2 regions of the Sphingomonas sp. GW821-FHT03E12 genome follow, and region 2 is predicted to be linked to the other one. Evidence: predicted binding sites of a transcription regulator. Region 2 holds the regulator's gene; the other holds the start of a gene.

Region 1 (7,099 bases), on a different contig from region 2:
TAAGGGCGAGAAAAACCTCGGACTCCATCTTGGCTAGAATTTTCTCGCCAGTCGTGTCTTCTTCTGGAAGCTCAGAGAGTTCGTCGATAACCCTTGACCCGGCTCTGTTATAAAGTTCCCTTAGAGAGTCCATTTTGTGAACAAGGGAACCAAAGATGGCTTCTTCAATTGTAAGGGTTGGCGCTTCGATAGATTCTAGATATGAAAGAAAAGATTCTGCGAAACTAAATACCGTATCAAAATGAGAGTGGCATTTTTGGTCCCGGAAAATCTTGATACTTGCTTCAATAGGAATTCCTTGAAATTCCGGATTGTTATAAACCATTATGCCAATCGGGTCGTGATTGGTTGCCTCGAAGATTTTGTCAGCTGAGTTGTAGACTTTTTGCGTGCCGCCCACTGATAGAGTGACTGCGCTATCGGCGGCTAAAGTCACTGCCAGCTTATTCAGAATGGCGATTTCAGCAGTCACAGGCACCCCCCGTCAGATATTTTAATGTTACCCCACCGACACAAAACTATCCATTACCCGCTTCCGCCCGGCCTGTTCGAACTCGATCTCCAGCTTGTTGCCTTCGATCTCGACGATTTCGCCGTAGCCGAACTTCTGGTGGAAGACGCGCATGCCCAATGACAGGTCGTCGCGGCCCTTGTTGCCCAGGCTCACCGCGCTGGCGCGGCTTTCGACGACGCGCTTGGGGGCGGTGGTGAAGGTCGAGCTGGGGGCGGCGGCGCGTTGCCAGCCGGGGCCTCGGCCGGTGCCGCGGCCGACATGGGCGAAGGGGTCGCTATGCTCGCTCCAGTTGGCGCGCCACAGGCTGGCGCCGCCGGACATGGTCGATTCCTCATCGACATGGTCCTTGGGCAGCTCGCCGACGAAACGGCTGGGGATGGAGCTGGTCCACTGGCCGTAGATGCGGCGGTTGGCGGCGTGGAGGATGGTCGCGAGGCGGCGGGCACGGGTGATCGCGACATAGGCGAGGCGGCGTTCCTCCTCCAATGAGGCGAGGCCGCCTTCGTCGAGCGCGCGCTGCGACGGGAAGATGCCTTCCTCCCACCCCGCGAGGAACACAGTGTCGAACTCAAGCCCCTTGGCGGCGTGGATGGTCATGATCGTGACCTTGGGCTCGTCCGCCGCGGCGTCATTGTCCATGACGAGGCTGACATGCTCGAGGAAGGCGCCGAGGGTTTCGTATTCCTCCATCGCGCGGACGAGTTCGGAGAGGTTCTCGAGCCGGCCGGCGGCCTCGGCGGTGCGGTCCGCCTGCCACATCGCGGTGTAGCCGCTTTCGTCGAGGATGATCTGGGCGAGCTCGGTATGGGGGATTCCTCCCGGCTGCGCCGGGGCCCCTCCACCGTCCTGCGGACGATCCCCCTCCCAGAGCGAGCTCGGGGAGGAATAGGCCATGTCGCGCCAGCGGGCGACGTCGCCGACGAAGTTGCCGAGCGCGCGGCGGGCCTGGGGCGTCAGCTCGTCGGTGTCGAGGATGCGCGCGGCGGCGAGGAGCAGGGGGATGCCCTCGGCCCGGGCGAGCTGGTGGATCTTGGCGATCGCCTTGTCGCCGAGGCCGCGCTTGGGGACGTTGACGATGCGTTCGAAGGCGAGGTCGTCGGCGCCCTGATGGACGATGCGGAGATAGGCGAGCGCGTCGCGGATCTCGGCACGCTCGTAGAAGCGGAAGCCGCCGACGATGCGATAGGGCAGGCCGGTGGCGATGAAGCGGTCTTCGAACTCGCGCGTCTGGTGCTGGGCGCGGACGAGGATGGCGAATTCGTCGAGCGATTTGCCGTCGCGGCGCTGGGCGCCCTCGATCTCCTCGCCGACGCGGCGGGCCTCTTCCGGCCCGTCCCATACGCCGACGACCTTGACCTTCTCGCCCGCGTCCTTCTCGGTCCACAGCTCCTTGCCGAGGCGGCCGCCGTTGTTGGCGATGACGCCGGAAGCGGCGGCGAGGATGTGCGGGGTGGAGCGGTAATTCTGTTCGAGGCGGATCACCTTGGCGCCGGGGAAATCCTTCTCGAACTTGAGGATATTCTCGACCTGCGCGCCGCGCCACGAATAGATCGACTGATCGTCGTCGCCGACGCAGCAGATGTTCTTGCGCTCCTGCGCGAGCAGGCGGAGCCAGAGATACTGGACGCTGTTGGTGTCCTGATACTCGTCTACCATGATGTAGCGGAAGCGCTGCTGGTACTGTTGCAGCACGTCGCGGTGGGTCTTGAGGATCGTCAGCATGTGCAGCAGCAGGTCGCCGAAGTCGCAGGCGTTGAGCGTGCGCAGCCGGTCCTGATATTGCGCGTAGAGCGACTGGCCGCGGCCATTGGCGAACAGCTCGGACTCGCCGGCGTCGAGGTCCTTCGGCGTCAGGCCCTTGTTCTTCCACCCGTCGATCAGCCCGGCGAGCTGGCGCGCGGGCCAGCGCTTCTCGTCGAGGTCGTTGGCGGTGATGAGCTGCTTGATCAGGCGCAGCTGATCGTCGGTGTCGAGGATGGTGAAGTTGTTCTGCAGCCCGACCAGCTCGGCATGGCGGCGCAGCATCTTGGCGCCGATCGCGTGGAAGGTGCCGAGCCACGGCATCCCCTCGACCGCGTCGCCGACCAGCCCCCGGACACGCTCACGCATCTCGCGCGCGGCCTTGTTGGTGAAGGTGACGCTGAGGATCTCCGACGGATAGGCGCGGCGGGTCCAGAGGAGATGGGCGAGGCGCGCGGTGAGCGCGGCGGTCTTGCCGGTGCCTGCGCCGGCAAGGACGAGGACGGGTCCGTCGAGCGTGAGCACGGCTTCGCGCTGCGGCGGGTTGAGGCCGCGCAGATAGGGGGGATCGTCGGGAGAGGCTTGCGGTACGGACATCGGTGAACAGTTAGGGAACGCGGCGAGTCGGGGCAAGCGCGGATGGCGCGCTGAAGCGGTGCCGGGTGCCGTGCGCCCGAGACACCGCTTGCGCGGGCGCGCGGGCGGGTGCAGGGGAGCAGCATGTGGGACAAGATCAAGCGCCGGTTCAATGCACGCCGGCTGTTGCTGCTCGTCGCCCTGGCGGGCGTGGCGCTCTATGTGGGCTGGCGCACCGGCGGGTTCGACCAGACCCCCGAGCAGAAGCCGTGCGAGGCCGGCCGCAAGGAAATCAAGGACGACAAGGGCCAGGTGGTGCAGGTGACTCGCACGACCTGCTTCGAAGACAAGAAGTGACGGCGCGCGAACGCCGCACGATCTGGGGAGTGATGGATGGACGCTGACCGGGCACGGCAACGCCGCGCGCTATGGGCGAGCTTTGTAGGGACGGGAATCGAGTTCTACGATTTCTACATCTACGCGACCGCCGCGGCGCTGGTGTTCGGGAAGTTGTTCTTCATCGGGAGCGAGGCGGAAACGCAGCTCTGGGCGTATCTGACGCTCTCGATCGCATTCTTTGCGCGGCCGGTGGGGGCAGCGGTGTTCGGCCATTATGGCGACCGGATCGGACGCAAGGCGACCCTCGTCGCGTCGCTGCTGACGATGGGGCTTTCGACCACGCTGGTGGCGTTCCTGCCGACCTATGAGATGGCGGGGTGGATCGCGCCGTTCGCTTTGTGCGTGCTGCGGTTCGGGCAGGGCTTTGGCCTTGGCGGCGAATGGGGCGGCGCGGCGCTGCTGGCGGTGGAGAATGCGCCGCCGGGCTGGCGCGCCCGCTTCGGCAGCGCGCCACAGATGGGGGCGCCTGCGGGGTTCATCGCCGCCAACGGCCTGTTCCTGCTGCTCGGCATGATGATGACCCCGGCGCAGTTCGCCGAATGGGGCTGGCGCATCCCGTTCGTGCTGTCCGCGGCGCTGGTCGCGGTGGGGCTATGGGTGCGGCTCAAGCTGGGCGAAACGCCCGAGTTCAAGGCGAGCCTGGCCGAAGCGCCGCCGCCCAAGGTGCCGCTGGGCGAGGTCGTAACCAAGCATGGCGGTGCGCTGCTGGGCGGGACGATCGGCGCGGTGGCGTGCTTCGCGACCTATTATATCGCGACCGCGTTCCTGCTGGGCTGGGGGACCAAGTCGCTCGGCTATCCGATGCAGGACTTCCTGGGGTGCCAGCTGGTCGCGATCCTGTTCATGGCGGCGGGCATCTACCTGGCCGCGTGGATGGCCGACGCCAAATACGATCCGCGGCGCGTGCTGGCGGGCGGGTGCGTGCTGGTCGCCGCGAGCGGGTTCGTGATCGCGCCGCTGATGGCGGGCGGCCTCATCGGGGTGTTCGCGTTCCTGTCGCTGCTGCTGTTCGCGATGGGCTTCGTCTACGGGCCGCTCGGCGCGTGGCTGACAGACCTGTTCCCGCCGCGTGTGCGCTACACCGGCGCGTCGATGACCTTCAACATCGCGGGGGTGATCGGCGGCGGGCTGACGCCGTTCTTCGCGCAGAAGCTGGCGCTCAAGGGCGGGCTGATGCCGGTGGGCTGGTATCTGAGCGCGGCGGCGGTGCTGAGCCTGGTGGCGCTGATCGCGCTGAGAGACCGGCGCGAAACGACCTAGCGTCCGGCGAGGACGAGGCTGTCGAGCCAGCGGTCCGCGCTGGCGGGGCCGTCGCGGAGCATGCGGCGGCGATATTCGGCCTTGTTGCGCGACCACGCCGCCTGACGCTGGGCCTGTGTGACGCGCCCGGCCGGGTGGGTGACCTTGTGCTTCTGCTGCGCGCGTTGGCGCTGCCGCTGCTGATGCTTGCGGAGATTGTCCCAGCGTTGCGCATCGAGCGTGGGGTTGAGCCATTGCGCCTGCACCGATGCAGGGCCGGTGAAGAGCAGGGCAGCTGCGCAGATCGCGACGGGCGTGTATCGCATGTCCGGCTCCGCTGGGTAGCACTTCGTGGCAGAACCACGAAGCAGCGGGCCGGGTTCCCTGACGCGGATCAGGTTGCGCGCAGGATCGTCAGCTTGGCCTTGCCGTGCACGCGTTCGGCGTCGATCTCGAAACCGGCGACTTCGATCGCCTCATTCTTCGCGGTCTCGATGCTGATCCAGGTCGCAGGGCCGGTCCAGCCGAGGCGGGCGAGCTTGTCGAGCGCGACCGAGCCTGCGCCGGTGCCATAGGGCGGGTCCATCAGAATCACGTCCATGGGCTTGGGCGCGGGACCGAGCGCGAGGACCGAGGTGGCGCGGATGTCCGCGCGGACGCCCAGCTTCTCCGCATTCATACGTAGCGCATCGAGCGCGGCCCGATCCTGCTCGACGAACAGGCACGAGGCGGCGCCGCGCGACAATGCCTCGAATCCGAGCGCACCCGACCCGGCGAAGAGATCGGCGACGGCCAGATCCTCGAAGCTGCCGACGCGGCTGGCGAGCATCGAGAACAGCGCCTCACGCGTGCGATCGGCGGTGGGGCGGGTGGCGTCTCCCTTGGGCGCCGCGAGCGGACGGCCGCGCCATTGGCCGGCGATGATCCTCATTTACGCGGCCCCCGCTTGGCGGGCGCCCCCTTGCCCGCCGGCGGGCGGGGGCGGCGATCGTTCGAGCGATAGTGGCGCTTGGGGCGATCGAGCAGCGGACCGGCATCGTCGTCGATCCGCGCGGGCCTGGCCTTGGCTGGCTTGCCTGCCGCAGCCGTGCGCGGATCGGCTTCGCGTCTCGAAGCCTTGTCGGACGCTACGCGCTGGCGCCGGCGCTGCCCGACGCCGAATTTTTCCGGTCCGGCGGGTTTCCGGGCTGCCGGCCTTGCGCGCTCCTCCGAAGGCCGGTCGTCCCGGGCTGCCGGTGCCCGCCGGCCTGCCGTCTTGGGGCGGTCGTCGGAATCCGGACGCACGTGCCGGGCAGCGCCGCGATTGCCAGGCTTTGCGGCGCCAGCGGCCGGACGAGCCTCCGAACGGGGCGCCCCGCGCGATCCAGCCCCGGGTTTCCCCGTCGAGCGATCCGGTGACACCGCCTTGCGGCGTTCGGCGCGATTGGCTGGTGGCGAGGTTTCGGCCGGATCCGTTTCACTGGGCTCAGCGTCGATCTGCACCGCCTTGGGCTTGTTCGACAGTTGCAGATTCGACGCGGCCTTGCCGCCGCCCGGACCCGCGAGTGCCTTACGGAACAGGATCAGGTCGTGCTGGCGAACCTCATCGACCGCGCCCGGGGGCATGTCATCGAGGTGGAAGGGGCCGTAGCGGGTGCGGATAAGACGGCTGACCTTGAGTCCGAGATGCTCGAGTACGCGGCGGACTTCGCGGTTCTTCCCTTCGGTCAGGGTCAGTTCGATCCAGACATTCGCGCCGGTACGGCGTTCGAGATTGGCGTTGATCGAGCCATAGCGAACCCCGTCGATCTCGACGCCGAGCATCAGATCCTCAAGCTGGTCCTGGCTGACTTCGCCATAGGCACGGGCGCGATAGCTGCGCTCGACCCCGGTGGCGGGCAGCTCGAGCGCGCGCTTGAGTTCGCCATCGGTGGTCATCAGCAACAGCCCCTCGGTATTGAGGTCGAGGCGGCCGACCGGCATCAGCCGGGGCAGCCCTTTGGGCAGCTTGCTGTAGATGGTCGGGCGGCCCGCAGGATCGCGCTCGGTGGTGAGCAGCCCGCTGGGCTTGTGGAAGCGGAACAGGCGTGCGGGCGTGGCGGCGGCAACCGCTTCGCCGTCGACGGTGACGCCGTGCAGCGAGGTGAGGATTGTGGCGGGGGTGGTCAGGATTTCGCCGTCGATGGCGACGCGGCCGTCGGCGATCATGCGCTCGATCTCGCGGCGCGACGCGATTCCGGCACGGGCGAGCAGCTTGGCGATGCGTTCGCCGCGGCGAGGCGATTCCATGGGTGATGGCGGGGACATTCGCCGCGCGATACAGCGGGTTGGCGTCCGGCGCAAAATTCTTGTGTGGCGGGAGCCGCTTTCGGCCCTAGTGCGTTCTGGCCGCGTAATCATGTGGGTGGGTCATGTTGTTCGGAAAGAAGAACCGGCGGATCGCGCGGCTGTTGATCGTCGAGGACGAGCCGCTGGTCGCGTTCGACACCGAACATTTCCTGACCGAAGAAGGGTTTGTGGTCGTCGCGACCACCGATTCGGTGGCGGAGGCGATCGGGCATATCGGCGGGCGCAAGGCGATCGACCTGGTGCTGGTCGATCTGGGGCTGCGTGACGGCGACGGCGCCGATGTGGCGCATGCCGCGAAAGCGA
Region 2 (7,099 bases):
CGGCGGGCAGGGGCGCGGCATCCGTGGATCGAGGCGGAGCGGGTGGCGGCAACGCGTTCGGGCGGGACGCAGTGACCCGCGATCAAGGCGTGACTGACGATGCCTCCGGCCGATGGACGATGTGGATCTTGTTGCCGTCAGGATCACGCAAATAGGCGCCATAATAGCCCTGCCCGTAATGCTCGCGCGGCCCAGGAGCTCCCGCGTCGGTCCCGCCGTGACGCAGGGCCTGCGCATGGGCGAGATTTACCGCTTCGGGCGAGGGAGCGAGGAAGGCGACCATGCTGCCGTTGCCGTGCGAGCACGGCTCTCCGTCAAATGGCAGATAAGTGTAGAAGCGGGGCAGGCTGGCGCCCGGCTTATGCCAGCACAGCGATGGCGGCCCGCCATCGGGCGTCACTGGACGCCGGGCAAGCTCGAGTGGGATCAGCAGCGCATCGTAGAAGGAAGCCGCGCGATCGAGGTCGCTGACGCCGACGGTTATGTGGCTGAACATCACCACGCCTTCAAATCCCGTTGACGATCGAAGCGAGCGCCTTCAGCCGAGCGTCATTGCGACGGTAGAATGTCCATTGCTTGATCCGCTTCGGCGTCACCAGACCGCTGCCCTGCAGCACCCGCATATGTTCGCTGAGTGTCGATGCATTGATGCCGAGCTTCTCCGCGATGAGCTGACCGCATACGCCATCTTCGATCAGGTCACCGTCCCGCTGTGGCGGAAAATGCGCGGTCGGTTCCCTGAGCCAGGCCAGGATCTGAAGGCGGCGATCGTTGCCCAGGGCGCGGAACAGCTCTGCGTCGGTCATATTCGATAGTTTGCCAATCAACGAAATGCGTGTCAATCATGCAGCGGATTGGAGTCGTACATGCCCAGATTGCCCTTCTTCACTGCTGATGTTTTTACGGACCAGCGCTTCGGTGGGAATCCACTCGCCGTGGTGATGGGAGGCGAAGCGCTCGACAGCGCGACGATGCAGGCGGTGGCGGCCGAGTTCAATCTCAGCGAAACCACCTTCATCCTGCCACCGGCCGATCCCGTGAACACGGCGCGTGTCCGTATCTTCAACCGCACGGCGGAGATGGCCTTTGCAGGGCACCCGATGGTCGGCACCGCCTTCGTTCTCGCCGGTCAACAACCCGGCCTGACAGACGCGACGTTCGAGATTCCCGCCGGGCTTGTCCGCGTCAGGATCGAGCGGGATGCCCAGGGTACGCCCGTTGCCGCCACGATCGCGGCGCCGCAACCATTGAGCATCGGTGAGCCAATTGCGGTCGATGTCATCACGCAGGTCTTGCGGTTGGAGACCGGCGACGTCGTAACCGCAACGCATCCGCCGATCGTCGCATCGAACGGCAACCCCTATGTCATCGCGGAACTGACCAGCGACGCGCTCGCACGCTGTGCCCCCGATCTTGCGGCATTCAGGGCGGCGCTTGCTGCCCATCCGCATCTGGGCAACCGATTCTCGGTCCATGTCTATTGCAAGCAGGGGCGCGCCCTTCGCGCCCGGATGTTCGCGCCGTTGGCCGGGACGTGGGAAGATCCCGCCACCGGAAGCGCGAACGCGCCCCTTGCCTGCCTGCTGCTGTCGTTTGAGCCGGATAGCGATGAAGCCCGCTTCCTGATCCATCAGGGTGTCGAAATGGGCAGGCCAAGCCTGTTGGACGTCGAGGCACGCCGTTCACCGGAAGGCATTGTCGCGACCCTGCGTGGCGCGTGCGTCGCCGTCATGGAGGGGGAAATCCGCGTGTGATCGAGGGAGGTTCGGTCGAGCGCTCGCCTCCATCGCGACGTCGCGCTACTCCATCCCCGGGTAGCGTGCGAACTCCGGAAGATTATGCATATCCTTCATCCAGCCGATGCGCTCGGCGACCTGGATGTGCGCGCCGGCGGGGATCACGTCGGGATCGTCGAGCGTTGCGACCTGCGTATCGACGATGCCGGGAAGGTTCTCCGCATTGCGGTAGAACAGGCCCGTCCCGCAGGTGCCGCAGAAATAGCGGCGGCCATGTTCGGATGAGGCATATTCCTGTGGTTCGCCCCGGGTGACGCTGAGCGCGTCCTCCTGGAACATCGCCCAGCCGACCATCGGCGCGCCCGATGCGCGGCGGCAGTCGGTGCAGTGGCACAGCGCGTGATGCATCGGATCGCCGGTCAGTGTGTAACGAATCGCGCCGCAATGGCAGCCGCCTTCAAGGGTGGTCATTGCTCTCTCCTGTCACTGGGTGGACGCATGCAGGATAGGCACGGCAGGCGCGCGCTCAATTACCTGGAAGGTAAAGGCGCAGGGCTGCAGTACGGCCTGGCAGGTCCGAAATCATGATCAATGGAAAGGGCGGCCGCAGCCGCCCTTCGCATTCAGTAGCGCCGCAGCAAGCCCGCGAGGCGGCCCTGGACGCGCACCTGATCGGGGCGGTAGCGCTGCGGATCATAGGCGCGGTTGGCCGGATCGAGCCGGACCATGCTGCCTTCGTTGCGGAAATATTTGAGCGTCGCCTCGCTGTCCTCGATCAGCGCCACGACGATTTCGCCGTCGCGGGCCGTCTCCTGACGGCGGATCAGCGCATAGTCGCCGTCGAAGATCCCGGCCTCGACCATCGAATCCCCGGCGACCTCGAGCGCGTAATGTTCGCCCGAGCCGAGCAGGGCGGCGGGGACCGGGAGCATGGTCGAGCCTTCCAGCGCCTCGATCGGCACGCCCGCGGCGATGCGGCCGTGCAGCGGAATCTCGATCACATCGTTTGCGGGGGCCGGCTGCGGCGCGGGGCGAGCGAGCGTGACGACATTGTCCTTGGCGGGGGCGGCCTTTTTGGGCTCGGCACGCTCAGGCATCTTGAGCACTTCGAGCGCGCGCGCGCGATTAGGCAGGCGGCGCAGGAAGCCGCGTTCCTCGAGTGCGGAGATCAGCCGGTGGACGCCCGACTTCGACTTGAGATCGAGCGCGTCCTTCATCTCCTCGAACGAGGGCGAGACGCCGGTCTCGTTCAACCGGTCGGCGATGAAGCAGATCAGCTCATGCTGCTTCTTCGTAAGCATCGGACGTTCTCCATCTGGAACAGACATGGAACGTTTACGCCTTGTTCTTGTATGATGTCAAGGCGGAGCTTCACCAGAAAGGCAGGATTTCCACCGAGTCGCCGGTTTGCGCGGGTTGCGCGTGGGGCGAGCGCACGATCAGGCAGTCCGCGCGGGCGAGCGTGCGGAGCATCGAGCTGTCCTGGATTGCGGCGGCGACGACGCGTCCGTCGCGATGCGCGGCGCGCAGATAGTCGGCGCGCGGTCCGTTGGCGGGGAGCGGTTCGCCGAGTGTTGCGGTGCGCATCCGCGGCAGCGGATCGGCAGCGCCCGAGAGATGCGCGACGAGCGGGAGAAGAAAGAGCTGCGCCGTGACGAAGGCGGAGACCGGGTTGCCGGGCAGCCCCAGCACCATTGTGGCGCCAAGTTTCCCCGCCATCATCGGTTTGCCGGGGCGGAGCGCGATCTTCCAGAAATCGATGTCCGCGCCAGCCGCCAGGAGCGCGGGCCGGACAAGGTCATGGTCACCGACCGATGCGCCGCCGGTGGTGACGAGGATATCGGTGCCGACCCCGGCAAAGGTCGCCGCCAGGATATCGTGCCGGTCGGGCAGGATGCCGAGGTCGGTGATCTCGACCGGAAGCCCAGCCAGCATAGCGGCGAGCATCATGCCGTTGCTCTCGGGCAACTGACCGGGGGCGAGCGGTTCGCCGGGCGTGCGCAACTCGTCGCCCGTCGCGGCGATCGCGATGCGGATGCGGCGGCGAGCGGGCAGGGTGGCATGGCCGGCGACCGCGGCGAGTGCGATCCGGGCGGGGGTCAGACGCTCACCAGCGGAGATCAGCGTTTCACCCGCGCGGAAATCGAGCCCGGCCGCGCGGACATTGCGGCCTTTGCCGGCGGGTCCGTCGCCGTCGAGGTGCAGACGGCTGCCTTCGCGCCGCGCTTCCTCCTGCACCAGCACGGTATCGGTACCGTCAGGCAGGACGGCGCCGGTGAAGATGCGTACCGCCTGATGTGCGGCGACGATGCCCGCGGACGGGCGGCCGGCGGCGCTTTCGCCGGTCACGTCCCAAGGGCCGGGCAGATCGGCGAAGCGAATCGCATAGCCGTCCATTGCCGATACCGGCTGCTCTGGTTGCGTGCGCAAGGCGGTGACGGCCGCGGCGGCCCATCGGCCGCAGGCTTCGTTGAGCGGTATGTCTTCCACCGAAATCGCGGACGCAAGCGCGAGCAGGCGGTGCTGGGCTTCGGCGACGGGAAGAAGGTGGTCCATCGCCGCGGGGGTACCGCGCGGCGGCGGCTGGGTCGAGAGGATCAGCGCGCCGGGCGTGCCGCTTCGGTCAGCCGCGCCATCTCATGCGGGCGCAGCGCGATGCGGAATTCGGCGACGTGCCGCGCACCGTGGCATTCGATCACCCGGATCGGCCAGCCGCCTATTCCAGGCAGCGAAAGCCAGAGCGAGGAGAGCGGGGCGAATTCGGTCGCGCTTTCGAACTCGGTGAGCGTGCTGCTGAGCGTATTGAGCTGCGCATTCCACCAATTGGCGCCCGAGCGGACATGGGTGGCGATATCGAGCTTGAGGGCATCCTTGACCGCGCCCAGCGCCGAGGGGGCATATTCCTGCACCGGAGTGCCATTGGGGCCGGGGCGGCGCGTCGCGATCTTGCGCAGCCAGGGCATCAGGATCTGCCAGCCGAGCTCCTCGACAAAGGCGATGCCGGCCTGACCGCGTTCGGTCCAGCGCACCTCACCCTGGATCGGGCGCAGGCCGTCGAGCGTCAACTCGACCTGCTCGCCGGGCGTCAGCACCGCGCGCGTCTCGACACCGACGCCGGCGGTGGAGAGGTTGCGCGTCCAGGCAAAATCGACCTGGCCATTGTGCCGCACGCAGAGACGGTGGCGCAGCTCGATACGCGGCATCTGGCGCCGCTCGGCCGGAAGCGCCGCGAGGCAGCGGGCGAGCGCGCCCACGACGTCGAGCGGTTCATCGAACCGGAAGGCGACCGCGTCGGGATCGTCGCCGACGATCGATCCGTCGGCGGCGAGGCCGAAGGGCAGCTCGATCGTCGCGCGTGCGCCGTTGCTGACCGGGCCGGAGACGGTGAGCGATGCGCCGGCCGATGTGAGGCGGTGGACGAAACAGTTCCGCTCGCCCGCGCTGCCGAGCAGCAGTCTTGCAGGCGATGCATCCTCGACCGCACCGGGTGCAGCGTCTAGCTCGCCGGACAGCGAGAAGATCGCTGATCGTGCCGGAAGTGTCATTGGATCCCCACCCGTTTGTCGGGAGGACCGTGCGCGCTTGCCCCTCAAGAATGTCTGAGCGAGCAGGGTGGAGTGAAAATTAACCTTCTGGGTTCACCCAGTCTCCGGACTTGCCGCCTGTCTTGGAAACGAGACGGATATCCTCGATCCGCATCGCCTTATCGATCGCCTTGGCCATGTCGTAGACGGTGAGCAGCGCGACCGAGACCGCGGTGAGCGCCTCCATCTCGACGCCGGTCCGGCCGGTCAGCGCGACGGTTGCGGTCGCGGTGACCCCGGTCGCGTCAGGGACAAGATCGAGTGTGATCTTCGTCAGCGCCAGCGGGTGGCAGAGCGGAATGAGGTCGCTGGTCTTCTTCGCCGCCATGATTCCGGCGACGCGTGCGACCGACAGGACGTCGCCTTTCTTGACCAGGCCGTCACGAATCGCCGCGGCGGCCGCCGACGACATGGTGATGCGGCCGGAGGCGATGGCTTCCCGCTGTGTTTCGGCCTTCGCTCCCACATCGACCATGCGCGCGGCGCCGTTTTCGTCGAGATGGGTGAGGTCGCTCATCCCACCAGCGCCCGCGTCGCCGCCTCGACATCGTCCTGCCGCATCAGCGATTCGCCGATCAGGAAGCAGCGCACGCCATGTTCCGCCATGGCGTCGAGGTCGGTGCGCGAGGTGAGGCCGCTTTCGGCGACGAAGGTGCAGCCTTCGGGTGCGCGGCCGACAAGTTCATAGGTTCTGTCAAAGGAGACAGAGAAATCCTTGAGGTTGCGGTTGTTGACTCCGATCAGCCGCGAGCGGAGCGCCAGAGCGCGCTCGAGTTCGGCTTCGTCGTGGACCTCGACCAGCACGTCCATGCCGAGGCCGAGCGCGGCATCCTCGATCTCTGCCATCTGCGCATCCTCGAGCGCGGCGACGATGATCAGAATCGCGTCGGCGCCGATACTGCGCGCCTCCAGCGCCTGCCACGGATCGATCATGAAATCCTTGCGGATCACCGGCAGGTTGCACGCGGCGCGTGCCGCGATGAGATAATCCTCATGCCCCTGGAAGAATTCGGCGTCGGTCAGCACCGACAGGCATGCCGCGCCGCCGGCTTCGTAGGCCCGGGCGTGAGCCGGCGGGTCGAAATCGGCGCGGATCAATCCCTTGGACGGGGAAGCTTTCTTGATTTCTGCGATCAGGCCGTAGCCATTTGCGGCCTTGGCATCGAGCGCGGCGCGGAACCCGCGCGGCGGGGTCTGGGCGAGTGCACGGGCCTGAAGGTCGGCGAGCGCGGTCGCCGCCTTGCGTTCGGCGACTTCGCGCCGCTTCACTTCGAGGATCTTGTCGAGCGTGTTCATGCTGCGGCGATCCAGCAGTCGAGCAGCGCGTTGGCAAGCCCCTTGTCGATCGTTTCGGCGGCTTCCTCCGCGCCTGCGCGCAGATCGACCGCTTCGCCCGCGACGACCAGCGCGGCAGCGGCATTGAGCAGCACCGCGTCGCGATAGGGGCCGCGCTCGCCCTGGAGCAGCTTGCGCAGCGCGGCGGCGTTCTCGCGTGCGTCGCCGCCGCGCAGGCTGACCAGCGGGTGTGACGCGAGTCCGGCGTCGGCAGGGGTGACCCGCGATGGCAGGCTGACGTCGCCAATGCTGACGACCAGGCTGCCGCCTTCGGGCGAGAGCTCGTCGAGCCCTTCTTCGCCGGCGACGATCGCCGCGCCCTTGACGCCCAGCTGCTCCAGCGCCTGGGCATAGATCGGGGCATAATCGGGCCGGGCGATGCCGATCAGCTGGCGCTGGACCCCGGCGGGATTGGCGAGCGGGCCCATCAGGTTGAAGATCGTC

What was found. Region 2 encodes LexA, which represses DNA repair genes until DNA is damaged. Its sites were predicted from a motif close to GTTCCNCNCTTGTTCT; they were not measured.
Region 1: the regulator LexA is predicted to act here: its motif matches at 2,855-2,870, upstream of AC07TU_RS12010 (ATP-dependent helicase).

What each region holds. Positions count from the first base shown of each region.
Region 1 is NZ_JBWKUF010000003.1:481,276-488,374, reverse strand. Features, by position in the region: gene AC07TU_RS12015 (hypothetical protein) at 1-472, opposite strand, end outside; gene AC07TU_RS12010 (ATP-dependent helicase) at 500-2,851, opposite strand; gene AC07TU_RS12005 (hypothetical protein) at 2,975-3,187, shown strand; gene AC07TU_RS12000 (MFS transporter) at 3,224-4,489, shown strand; gene AC07TU_RS11995 (hypothetical protein) at 4,486-4,794, opposite strand; gene rsmD (16S rRNA (guanine(966)-N(2))-methyltransferase RsmD) at 4,863-5,399, opposite strand; gene AC07TU_RS11985 (pseudouridine synthase) at 5,396-6,736, opposite strand; gene AC07TU_RS11980 (response regulator) at 6,859-7,099, shown strand, end outside.
Region 2 is NZ_JBWKUF010000004.1:327,043-334,141, forward strand. Features, by position in the region: gene AC07TU_RS14775 (ComEC/Rec2 family competence protein) at 1-75, shown strand, start outside; gene AC07TU_RS14780 (VOC family protein) at 83-496, opposite strand; gene AC07TU_RS14785 (ArsR/SmtB family transcription factor) at 507-806, opposite strand; gene AC07TU_RS14790 (PhzF family phenazine biosynthesis protein) at 867-1,754, shown strand; gene AC07TU_RS14795 (GFA family protein) at 1,800-2,207, opposite strand; gene lexA (transcriptional repressor LexA) at 2,360-3,037, opposite strand; gene AC07TU_RS14805 (molybdopterin molybdotransferase MoeA) at 3,108-4,292, opposite strand; gene AC07TU_RS14810 (PilZ domain-containing protein) at 4,334-5,281, opposite strand; gene moaC (cyclic pyranopterin monophosphate synthase MoaC) at 5,361-5,837, opposite strand; gene trpC (indole-3-glycerol phosphate synthase TrpC) at 5,834-6,616, opposite strand; gene trpD (anthranilate phosphoribosyltransferase) at 6,613-7,099, opposite strand, start outside.